One region of the Streptomyces sp. NPDC056373 genome, then DNA from elsewhere that is predicted to be linked to it. Evidence: riboswitches for the same ligand, from Rfam matches in the RefSeq annotation. Region 1 holds a riboswitch; each other region holds the start of a gene.

Region 1 (3,264 bases):
GCGACGCCGATGTCGGCGGGGCCGATGGTGATGGCCACGGCGAGGGAGGTCACGAGCGCGACGGCCCCCGCCAGACCCAGCGCGAGCCCGGCCCGGCGCCCGGGCCCGGCGGCCGGCAGCTCCTGCTCGCGGGCGGTCACTTCACCAGCCCGAACCGGCGCAGCCCGGCGGCGACCTGCTCCACGCCCTCGACGGTCCGGATCGTCGGGTTCATGGCCTGCCCGCTGAGCAGCACGTACCGCTTGTGCCGGACCGCGTCCATGTTCCTGGTGACCGGGTTGGACTCCAGGAAGGCGATCTTCTTCGCGGCGGACTCGGCGGTCTGGGACTCGCGGGTCAGGTCGCCGATGACGAGGACGTCGGGGTCGCGGTCGGCGACCGTCTCCCAGTTGACCTGTGGCCACTCCTCGTGCGTGTCGTCGAAGACGTTCTTCGCGCCGAGGGCCCGGGTGATGATGCCGGGTGCTCCGCAACAGCCCGCCATGTAGGGCGAATCGGAGTTCGCGAACCAGTAGAGGAGGGTGACGCCGGAGGCGTCGATGCCCTGCGTGGCCGTCTTCATGCGCTTGTGGAGGGAGGCCACGAGGGCGTCGCCGCGTTTGCGCACACCGAACACGGTTGCCAGGTCGTGGACTTCGCCGTAGACGGTGTCGATGCCGAGGGCCTTGTCGCGGGTGCCGTCGCCGCCGCCCGAGTTGTCCTTGCCCGCGCAGTCGGACGGGGAGACGTAGGTGGGGACCCCGAGCTTCTCGAACTGCTCGCGGGTCGCGACGCCGCCCTTTCCGAGGGTGGAGACGAAGGACGCGGCGACGAAGTCGGGCTCGGTGTCCAGGACGCGTTCGAAGGACGGGTTGTCGTCGGCGATGCGCGGCACCGTCGCGTTCGCCTTCTCCAGTCCCTTCATCACGGGGTCGGTCCAGGTGGCCGTGCCCGCCATGCGGTCGGCGAGCCCCAGGGAGAGCAGGATCTCGGTGGTGCCCTGGTTGAGGGACACGGCGTGCCGCGGCGGGGCGGCCACGCGGACCTCGTGCCCGCAGTCGGTGAGCGTGACGGCGGCTTTCGCGTCGGTGGACGTGCTCCCGCCGCAGCCGGTCAGGAGCAGGGAACCGGCGGCGAGCAGGACGGCGGCACGGGCGGGGCGGGCGAGGGGCACGGGAACCAGTCCTCAGTCGTCGAGGGCTCGGTCGCGGAGCCCGGTCGTACGGTGCTCCCCCGCCGCGCGCGGCCGCGGGGGCCGCCAGCAGGTCTTCGGACTCGGGTTCACCCGGGTCGGAGCGCCTTCCCGGACGTCCGTGAAGGAGTCCAGTGGCCGAGGCCCCGCCCGTCCCCCTCACCGCTGCGCGTCAGTTCCGGATTCGCACCGGATTCCCTGACCCACGTACATGGGTTCGACTGGCCCCGGCAAGCTATCACGGGGCCCTCCGGGGAATCACCGCGCACCCGGCGCCGTTGAACGGAGAGCAGCTCGTCCACGACTTCCGAGGAGGCCGCCGGTGTACGGCGACGAGGCAACGGTCCGCAGGATTCTCACCGAGCTCGGCGACACCTGGGCCGTGGTGGGCCTGTCGTCGAACCAGCGGCGCGCGGCGTACGGCGTCGCCGCCGTGCTCCAGCGTTTCGGCAAGCGCGTCGTGCCGGTGCACCCGAAGGCGGAGACGGTGCACGGGGAGAAGGGGTACGCGAGCCTGGCGGACATCCCCTTCGACGTGGACGTGGTGGACGTGTTCGTGAACAGCGACCTCGCCGGGGCCGTCGCGGACCAGGCGGTCGCCAAGGGCGCGAAGGGCGTCTGGTTCCAGCTCGGCGTGATCGACGGGGCGGCGTACGACCGGACCCGGGCGGCGGGCCTGGAGATGGTGATGGACCGCTGTCCGGCAATCGAGATCCCACGGCTGCCTCATCACCGCGTACAGGAATCCTGAAGCGTTTTCCAGGAAATGCCCGCAGCCGGTCAAGGCTTCCCGCGCCCGGTCAAGGCTGCACAACTCGTCTTCTGCCGCCGGGCGGTCGATTCCTAATCTGAGGCCTCTTGCTCGCCGAACTCTCCGAGTTCTCTATGAGAGGCCCCTGCATTCATGGAAAGAGACGGCCTGCGCCGGGATGTCGGGCTGATCGGGCTCATGTGGGCCTCGGTCGGCTCCATCATCGGCTCGGGCTGGTTGTACGGCGCCGAGAAGGCCGTCGTGGCGGCCGGCCCCGCGGCGATCCTGTCCTGGCTCATCGGTGCGGTGGCGATCGTGCTGCTGGCCCTGGTGCACGCGGAACTGGGCGGCATGTTCCCGGTCGCCGGCGGCACCGCCCGTTATCCGCACTACGCGTTCGGCGGACTGGCCGGCATGTCCTTCGGCTGGTTCGCCTGGCTCCAGGCCGCCACGGTGGCACCGATCGAGGTCGAGGCCATGATCGGCTACGCCGGGCACTGGCACTGGGCCCAGGGCTTCCAGCACGCGAAGGACGGGACGCTCACGACGAGCGGCTTCGTCGTCGCGGTCGTCCTGATGGCCGTGTTCGTCGTCGTCAACTTCCTCGGGGTGCGGATCCTGGCGCACACCAACAGCGCCGCCACCTGGTGGAAGGTGGCCGTGCCGCTGGCCGCGATCTTCATCATCGCGGCGGGCAACTTCCACCCGGGCAACTTCACCGAGCACGGCTTCGCCCCGTTCGGCGCCCACGGTGTGCTGAGCGCCGTCAGTTCCAGCGGCATCATCTTCGCCCTGCTGGGCTTCGAGCAGGCGATCCAGCTGGCGGGCGAGAGCCGCGACCCGCAGCGGGACCTGCCGCGCGCGACGATCGGTTCGGTCGCCATCGGAGCGGCCATCTACGTCCTGCTCCAGGTCGTCTTCATCGCCGCCCTGCCACTGGGCTCCTTCGCACACGGGTGGACCAAGCTCGACTACCCCGGCATCAGCGGCCCGTGGGCGGGGCTCGCGACCCTGCTGGGCCTCGGCTGGCTGAGCGTGGTGCTGTACCTGGACGCGGTGGTCTCCCCGGGCGGCACCGGCCTGATCTACACGACGGCCACGTCCCGGGTCTCCTACGGACTGGCCCGCAACGGCTACGCGCCGAAGCTGTTCGTCCGCACCGACGGGCGCGGCGTGCCGTGGTTCGGGCTGATCGTGTCCTTCGTGACGGGCGTGGTCTGCTTCCTGCCGTTCCCGAGCTGGCAGCAGCTGGTCAGCTTCATCACCTCGGCGAGCGTGCTGATGTACGCGGGCGCGCCCCTGGCCTACGGCGTCTTCGCGGACCGGCTGCCGCACCGGGAAC
Region 2 (3,264 bases), 190 kb from region 1:
CAGGAGGACCAGGGCCGCGCCCGGCCAGGGCGGCAGGGAGATCGCGAGCACGGTGAGGCCGAGCCCGAGCACGGCCTTGTCCACGGGATGGCGGCGGCGCCAGCGACTGCTGTGCGCCGCCGCGTCGATCGGCAGCACCCGGGCTCAGTCCCGTTCCGCGGCGGACTTCCCGGCGGCGCCGGGAAGCGCGCTGCCGGACTCCCGCTCCAGCGCCCGCTGCTCGCCCTGCCTGCGGCCCCGGCGCAGACCGAAGTAGTAGGCGAGGACACCGGCGCCGAGAGCCGCCTGGAGAGCGAACAGGGCCGACTCGATCTCACCGGACGGCGGTTCGTACAGCGGCGAGAACCACGGCTCGTAGTCCGGCTTCAGCTCCGTGATCGCCGTCTCGGCCTCGGCGTCGGCGCCCGTGAACGGCTCCTTCTTGTGGTCACCCAGACCGAGCGCCAACGGCAGCACGGCGAGCGCGGCCACGAGGAGCAGCAGCACGAGGTTGATCTTCGTGTTCCGCTTCATCGGGCCGCCACCTCGGTCTCCGTCCCGGTCGCCTGCTTCTTGGCGAGGAGCACGCCCAGACGGGTCAGTTCGCCCTTGCTGGACTGCACCAGCAGCCGCATCACGAGCACGGTCAGCAGTCCCTCGCTCACCGCGAGCGGAATCTGCGTGACGGCGAAGATGGAACCGAACTTGCCCAGCGCGCCCAGGAATCCGCTGCCCGGGTCGGGGAACGCGAGCGCCAGCTGCACGCTGGTGACGCAGTAGGTGGACAGGTCGGCGACGAACGCGCCGCAGAACACCGCCACCATCAGCGGCGCGCCGCAGCGCCGCAGCAGTGTGTAGACGGCGTATCCGGCCCAGGGACCGACGATCGCCATGGAGAAGACGTTGGCGCCGAGCGTGGTCAGGCCGCCGTGCGCCAGCAGCAGCGCCTGGAACAGCAGGGTGATGGTGCCCAGCACCGCCATGATGGGCGGCCGGAACAGGACGGCTCCCAGGCCCGTGCCGGTGGGGTGCGAGCAACTGCCCGTGACGGACGGGAGCTTGAGGGCGGACAGGACGAACGTGAAGGCGCCGGACGCACCGAGGAGCAGGGTGCTCTCGGGGTGCTCGCGCACTTCACGGGTGAGCGACCGGACTCCGTGGACGACGAACGGCGCCGACGCGACGCCCCAGGCGACCGCGTGCGCCGGAGGAAGGAAACCCTCGGCTATGTGCATGGCTCAGCAGACCCTCTCCAGCACCTCGTGGATGGTTGACGCGCCTTGGCCGGTCTCCTGGCTGACGGGTACCACCGCCCGGTCTCCGCCTTCCCGGGTCGCAAGGACCCAGTGGCTGCCCATGAGGGCCGGAGCCGGACTTCCCGATTCACAGTGGCGAGGGCCGCACCGGCATCACACCGGATTTCCCGTTCACCAAGGCCTGGTGACAATAAGGCCGGGGTAAGGGCGATGACAAGCCACCCAAGGGGCGCGCGAGGGGGCGCCCGTTCGCACACCGGCGCATCCCCCGGCCGGTCCACGCGCTGCGCGCAAGGCCCCGCCGCGCGACGTCCGGACCTTGTCAGTCGTCGCCCGCGTCGTCCCCGCCGTCGTCGCTCTCCCCGTCCTGCCCGGCCTGGCGCGGCTTCTGCGGCTTCGGCTGCTCGGGGCCGCCGTGGACCGCTTCCTGCGTCGGAGTCGCGACGTCCGGCGCGGACGCGGGAGGGGTCGGGGAAGGGGGCGGCGTGGACGGAGTGACATCGGCCACGGTGCCGGTCGCGGGCGTGTCGGCAGGCCCCGGGCCGGCCGCCGGGTCGGCCTGTGAGCCGGCGGAGCCGGAGGAGCCGGACGTGGCGGGGTCGGTGGACGGCGTGGCGGCCGGGCTGCTCGCACTCGGGGACGCGTCGGGTTCCGTCCCCTCCGCGGTCGTGCCGGGTGAGAACCAGCGCATGCCGATGAGCATCGCGGCGACGAACAGTGCCGCGGCGGCGGCCGTCGCGGCCAGCTTCGACCGGTTGCCCCGGCCCCCGCGACCGCGCGAGCGGCCCGAACGCCCCGCCTGGGCCGCCCGGGCAGCGGTGCGATGACCCTTGGTGGCGGGCAGCGCGTACGTGGTCGGGCTGCCGGTCTCGGCGGTCGCGTACGGTCCCGGCCCGGCGGGCATCGCTGCGGACGCGGTGTTCGCCCGCAGTGGCGGGGAGACCTCCGGCAGCGGCTCGGGCAGGCCCCGCCAGGCGCCCTGGGCGAACCACTCGGCGGCCTGCTGTGCGGTGGGGCGGTCCTCGGGCTGCTTGGCCAGCAGACCCAGGAGGTAGTTCTCGAACGCCGGTGGAAGTCCGGCGACACCGAGCTCGCGCGGCGGCACGGGAACCGAGTCGAGGTGCTGGTGGAGCAGGGCGACGGCGGTGTCGGCCTCGAACGGGGGACGTCCGCTGAGGAGCTGGTAGAGCACGCAGCCCAGGGAGTACATGTCGGACGCGGGCCCCGCGGGTTTGCCCAGCGCCCGCTCGGGCGCGAGGTAGAGGCCGGTGCCGATGATCTGGCCGGTGGCGGTGAGCGCGGCGCCGGGGTCGTCGAGGAACCGCGCGATGCCGAAGTCGCCGATCTTCAGCGTGCCGCCCGCGTCCAGCAGCAGGTTGGCGGGCTTGACGTCCCGGTGCACGATGCCCTGCGCGTGCGCGGCGGCGAGCCCCGCGGACGCCTGCGCCGCGAGCACGGCCACCCGCTCGGCGGGCAGCGAGCCGGAGCCGGTCAGCACCCCGGCGAGACTGTCGCCCTCGACCAGCTCCATCACCAGGTACAGCCGGTTGTCGTACTCGCCGAAGTCCAGCACACCGACCACGTTGGGGTGGTTGAGACGTCCGGCGGTCTGAGCCTCCAGACGGAACCGGGAGGCCGCCGTGGCGTCGGTGTCCTGGGGGAGCAGCAGCTTGAGGGCCACCGCCCTGGCGAGCGTCTCGTCGTACGCGCGCCAGACCTCTCCCATTCCACCGCGCCCGATCTCCACATCCAGCCGGTAGCGGCCCGCTAGCAGCACTCGTCCTCGTCTCACGCATAGGGGGAAGGTCGTCGCCGCAGGCCGAACTCCCCGCTCGTGCACGGGGATTGGTCGGGGGTGCCGCAGCCGACCCAGGATACTGGCGCGGCATGACCGCCGATCTCCGCCGCGGGTGTCCTCGGAGCGTCCTGGCGCGCAAATCCCGGAGCGAGGGTGTCGCCCGCCGGGGTGACAGCCCCGGCGCCCGGTTGCCCCGGGAGGCCGGCAGGGTGTCAGGCCGGCGCGCCCCGC
Region 3 (3,264 bases), on a different contig from region 1:
ACTCGCGTTCGATTTCACGAACGGTTTCCACGACACCGCGAACGCGATGGCCACGACCATTTCCACGGGCGCCATGCGGCCCAAGGTTGCGGTGGCCATGTCCGCGGTCCTCAACCTGGTCGGCGCCTTCCTGTCCGTCGAAGTCGCCAACACGATCTCCAAAGGCCTCGTCGACGAGGCCGGCATCCGTCCCGAGGTCATCTTCGCCGCCCTGGTCGGCGCGATCCTCTGGAACCTGCTGACCTGGCTGGTCGGTCTGCCCTCCAGCTCCTCCCACGCCCTCATGGGCGGTCTGATCGGCGCCACGATCGCCTCGGCGGGCGTCGGCGCGGTGCACGGGGACGTGCTGGTCACCAAGGTGCTGATCCCGGCGATCGCCGCCCCGCTGGTCGCGGGCATCGCGGCGATGCTCGCCACACGGCTGACGTACTCCCTCGGCAGCAAGACCGACGGCAACGCGTCCAAGAAGGGCTACCGGGTCGGCCAGATCGCCTCCGCGGGCCTGGTCTCGCTGGCCCACGGCACCAACGACGCGCAGAAGACGATGGGTGTCATCACCCTCGCCCTGGTCGCCGGCGGGGCCGTCGCGCCCGACTCGGACCCGCCCATGTGGGTCATCCTCTCGGCGGGTCTCGCCATCGCGCTCGGCACCTACCTGGGCGGCTGGCGCATCATCCGCACCATGGGCAAGGGACTGACCGAACTCCAGCCGCAGCAGGGCTTCGCCGCCCAGACCTCCGCGGCAACCGTCATCCTGGCCTCCTCGCACATCGGTTTCTCCCTCTCCACGACGCACTCCGTGTCCGGTTCGGTGATGGGTGCCGGGCTCGGCCGCAAGGGCGGCGTGGTCCGCTGGTCCACCGCGACGCGGATGTTCGTCGCCTGGGGTCTGACGCTCCCGGCGGCGGCCCTGGTGGGTGCTCTCGCCGAGTACGTCACCGGCTTCGGCAGCTGGGGCACCGCGGTGGTGGCCGTCTTCCTCATTGCCTCCAGCGCGGCGATCTGGAAGCTGTCGCGGCGTGAGGTCGTCGACCACACCAACGTCAACGACACCGAGGACACCGCGGACGCGGAGCCGGCCGGTGTGGTGACCACGGCGATCGCAGCGGTCACGCCGCCCCCGGCGGCCGGCACGGCCACGGCCACGGCCTCGGCCTCGGCCTCGGAGGACCCGGTCCCCTCGTTCCCGTCGCAGGCCACCGCCGAGCGCACGCCGACCACGCCCACCACGGTCTGACCGGCCACCGGTTACAAGGAAGAGTCTCCGATATGAAGATCGACTGGGCGGCCCTCGGCTCCGTCTTCGGCGTCAGCCTCGTGGTCACCGTGGCCCTCGTCGGCCTGTTCACCCTCGGCATCACCGGCCTGTCGCGCCGCGAACGGGCAGTGGCGCAGGGCGGGTCCGCGGGACTCGCGGTCACCGGCGCGTACGCGTGCTTCGCGGCGTGTGCGGCGGCCGTGGGGTACGGGATCTATCTGATCGTGGCCTGAGGGCCCGACCGACCGCACGTCGTGTCCGCCGGGCGGCACGGGACTTCGCTCCTGTGCCGCCCGGTCGTCGTGTGGAGGCAGGGGCGGTGTGGGGTTCTCCACACTCTCCCCCCGCAGGTCAACGGCAAGTTGACGGCGGTTCCCGGCCATGGTGGACTGCCGGGGCCAGTACGGCGGCAGGAGAGGAAGCCGGTGCGAGTCCGGCGCGGTCCCGCCACTGTCACCGGGGTAGCAATCCCCGGGAGCCAGGAACTCTCACCGCCGGTCTCGTCGAACCAGGGCGTGGACACCCTGAGTGAGGACACATATCGCCATGCGCGGCTGCCGATCGAGGTTCAACACCCCACCCCTGCCCGCCCTCCTGGCCGGCTGAGCCCATGGGTGCCGGTCGCGTCTTCGCGTACGGCGCCGCCGCCGGTCTGATCGGTGACCTGCTGCTCGGTGATCCTCGCCGGGGGCATCCGGTCGCCGCGTTCGGGCGGGCCGCGAGTGCCGTGGAACGGGTGTTGTGGCGGGACCACCGCGGGTGGGGCGCGCTGCACACCGCCGTGTGTGCCGGCGGGGCCGTCGCCCTCGGGTCCGTCGCCGCGCGTGCCGTGCGGCCGTCCGCCGTCGCCTCCGTCGCGCTGACCGCAGCCGCCACCTGGGCCGTCGTCGGGGGCACGTCGCTGGCCCGGGAGGCACGGACCATCGGGCGTGCCCTGGAGGCCGGGGACGTCGAGGCGGCCCGGGCCCGGCTGCCGCATCTGTGCGGGCGGGACCCGCAGGCCCTGGACGCCGACGGCATGGCCCGGGCCGTGGTCGAGTCGGTCGCCGAGAACACCTCCGACGCCGTCGTGGGAGCGCTGGTGTGGGGGGCCGTCGGCGGAGTGCCGGGGCTGCTCGGGTTCCGGGCCGTCAACACCCTGGACGCCATGGTCGGGCACAAGTCGGCCCGGTACCGCCGGTACGGGTGGGCTTCCGCGCGGCTGGACGACCTCGCCGGGTGGCCGGGAGCGCGGCTGACCGCCGTGCTCGCCACCCTGGCCGGTCCGGACCCGCGGGGGGCCGTGCGGGCATGGCGGGCCGACGCGGCGAAGCATCCGAGTCCCAACGCCGGGCCCGTGGAGGCCTCGTTCGCGGGGGCGCTCGGGGTGCGGCTGGGCGGGACGCTCTCGTACGGCGGGCGGGTGGAGCATCGGCCCGTGCTGAACACGCAGGGGCGGGCCGTCGGCACGCACGACGTCGAACGGGCCGTGCGGCTGTCGAAGCGCGTCACCTGGCTCGCGCTCGGGGTGTGCGCCGGAGCGCGGTTGCTCAAGAGTGCGCAGTCGCTCAAGGGTGCGCGGTCGCTGAAGAGGGGGAATTGACATGAGCGGTGGGCTTCTCGTCGCCGGAACCACCTCCGACGCCGGCAAGAGCGTCGTGACCGCCGGGATCTGCCGGTGGCTGGTGCGGCAGGGCGTCAAGGTCGCGCCCTTCAAGGCGCAGAACATGTCCCTGAACTCCTTCGTGACCACGGAGGGGGCCGAGATCGGGCGGGCTCAGGCCATGCAGGCGCAGGCCTGCCGGGTCGAGCCGACCGCGCTGATGAACCCGGTGCTGCTCAAGCCCGGTGGCGAGCAGAGCAGTCAGGTCGTGCTGCTGGGCAAGCCGGTCGGGGAGATGAGTGCGCGCGGCTACCACGGCGGCCGGCAACAGCGGCTGCTGGGGACGGTGCTGGACTGCCTGGAGCAGTTGCGGGGCACGTATGACGCGGTGATCTGTGAGGGGGCCGGTTCTCCCGCCGAGATC

Evidence for each region. A riboswitch is a leader RNA that binds a small molecule or an ion and turns the genes downstream of it on or off. The one in region 1 is predicted to bind cobalamin.
Region 2: another riboswitch for cobalamin. It lies ahead of ACFCXS_RS21015 (energy-coupling factor ABC transporter permease); the one in region 1 lies ahead of ACFCXS_RS20115 (ABC transporter substrate-binding protein).
Region 3: another riboswitch for cobalamin. It lies ahead of ACFCXS_RS11780 (cobalamin biosynthesis protein); the one in region 1 lies ahead of ACFCXS_RS20115 (ABC transporter substrate-binding protein).

What each region holds. Positions count from the first base shown of each region.
Region 1 covers NZ_JBHJPX010000009.1:75,110-78,373, reverse strand. The annotation lists gene ACFCXS_RS20120 (FecCD family ABC transporter permease) at 1-140, opposite strand, end outside; gene ACFCXS_RS20115 (ABC transporter substrate-binding protein) at 137-1,153, opposite strand; cobalamin riboswitch at 1,222-1,412, opposite strand; gene ACFCXS_RS20110 (CoA-binding protein) at 1,494-1,922, shown strand; gene ACFCXS_RS20105 (APC family permease) at 2,076-3,264, shown strand, end outside.
Region 2 covers NZ_JBHJPX010000009.1:269,981-273,244, forward strand. The annotation lists gene cbiQ (cobalt ECF transporter T component CbiQ) at 1-138, opposite strand, end outside; gene ACFCXS_RS21010 (energy-coupling factor ABC transporter substrate-binding protein) at 145-513, opposite strand; gene ACFCXS_RS21015 (energy-coupling factor ABC transporter permease) at 510-1,214, opposite strand; cobalamin riboswitch at 1,244-1,429, opposite strand; gene ACFCXS_RS21020 (serine/threonine-protein kinase) at 1,558-3,012, opposite strand; gene ACFCXS_RS21025 (MDR family MFS transporter) at 3,246-3,264, opposite strand, start outside.
Region 3 covers NZ_JBHJPX010000005.1:65,268-68,531, forward strand. The annotation lists gene ACFCXS_RS11770 (anion permease) at 1-1,237, shown strand, start outside; gene ACFCXS_RS11775 (hypothetical protein) at 1,270-1,491, shown strand; cobalamin riboswitch at 1,611-1,769, shown strand; gene ACFCXS_RS11780 (cobalamin biosynthesis protein) at 1,869-2,840, shown strand; gene ACFCXS_RS11785 (cobyric acid synthase) at 2,842-3,264, shown strand, end outside.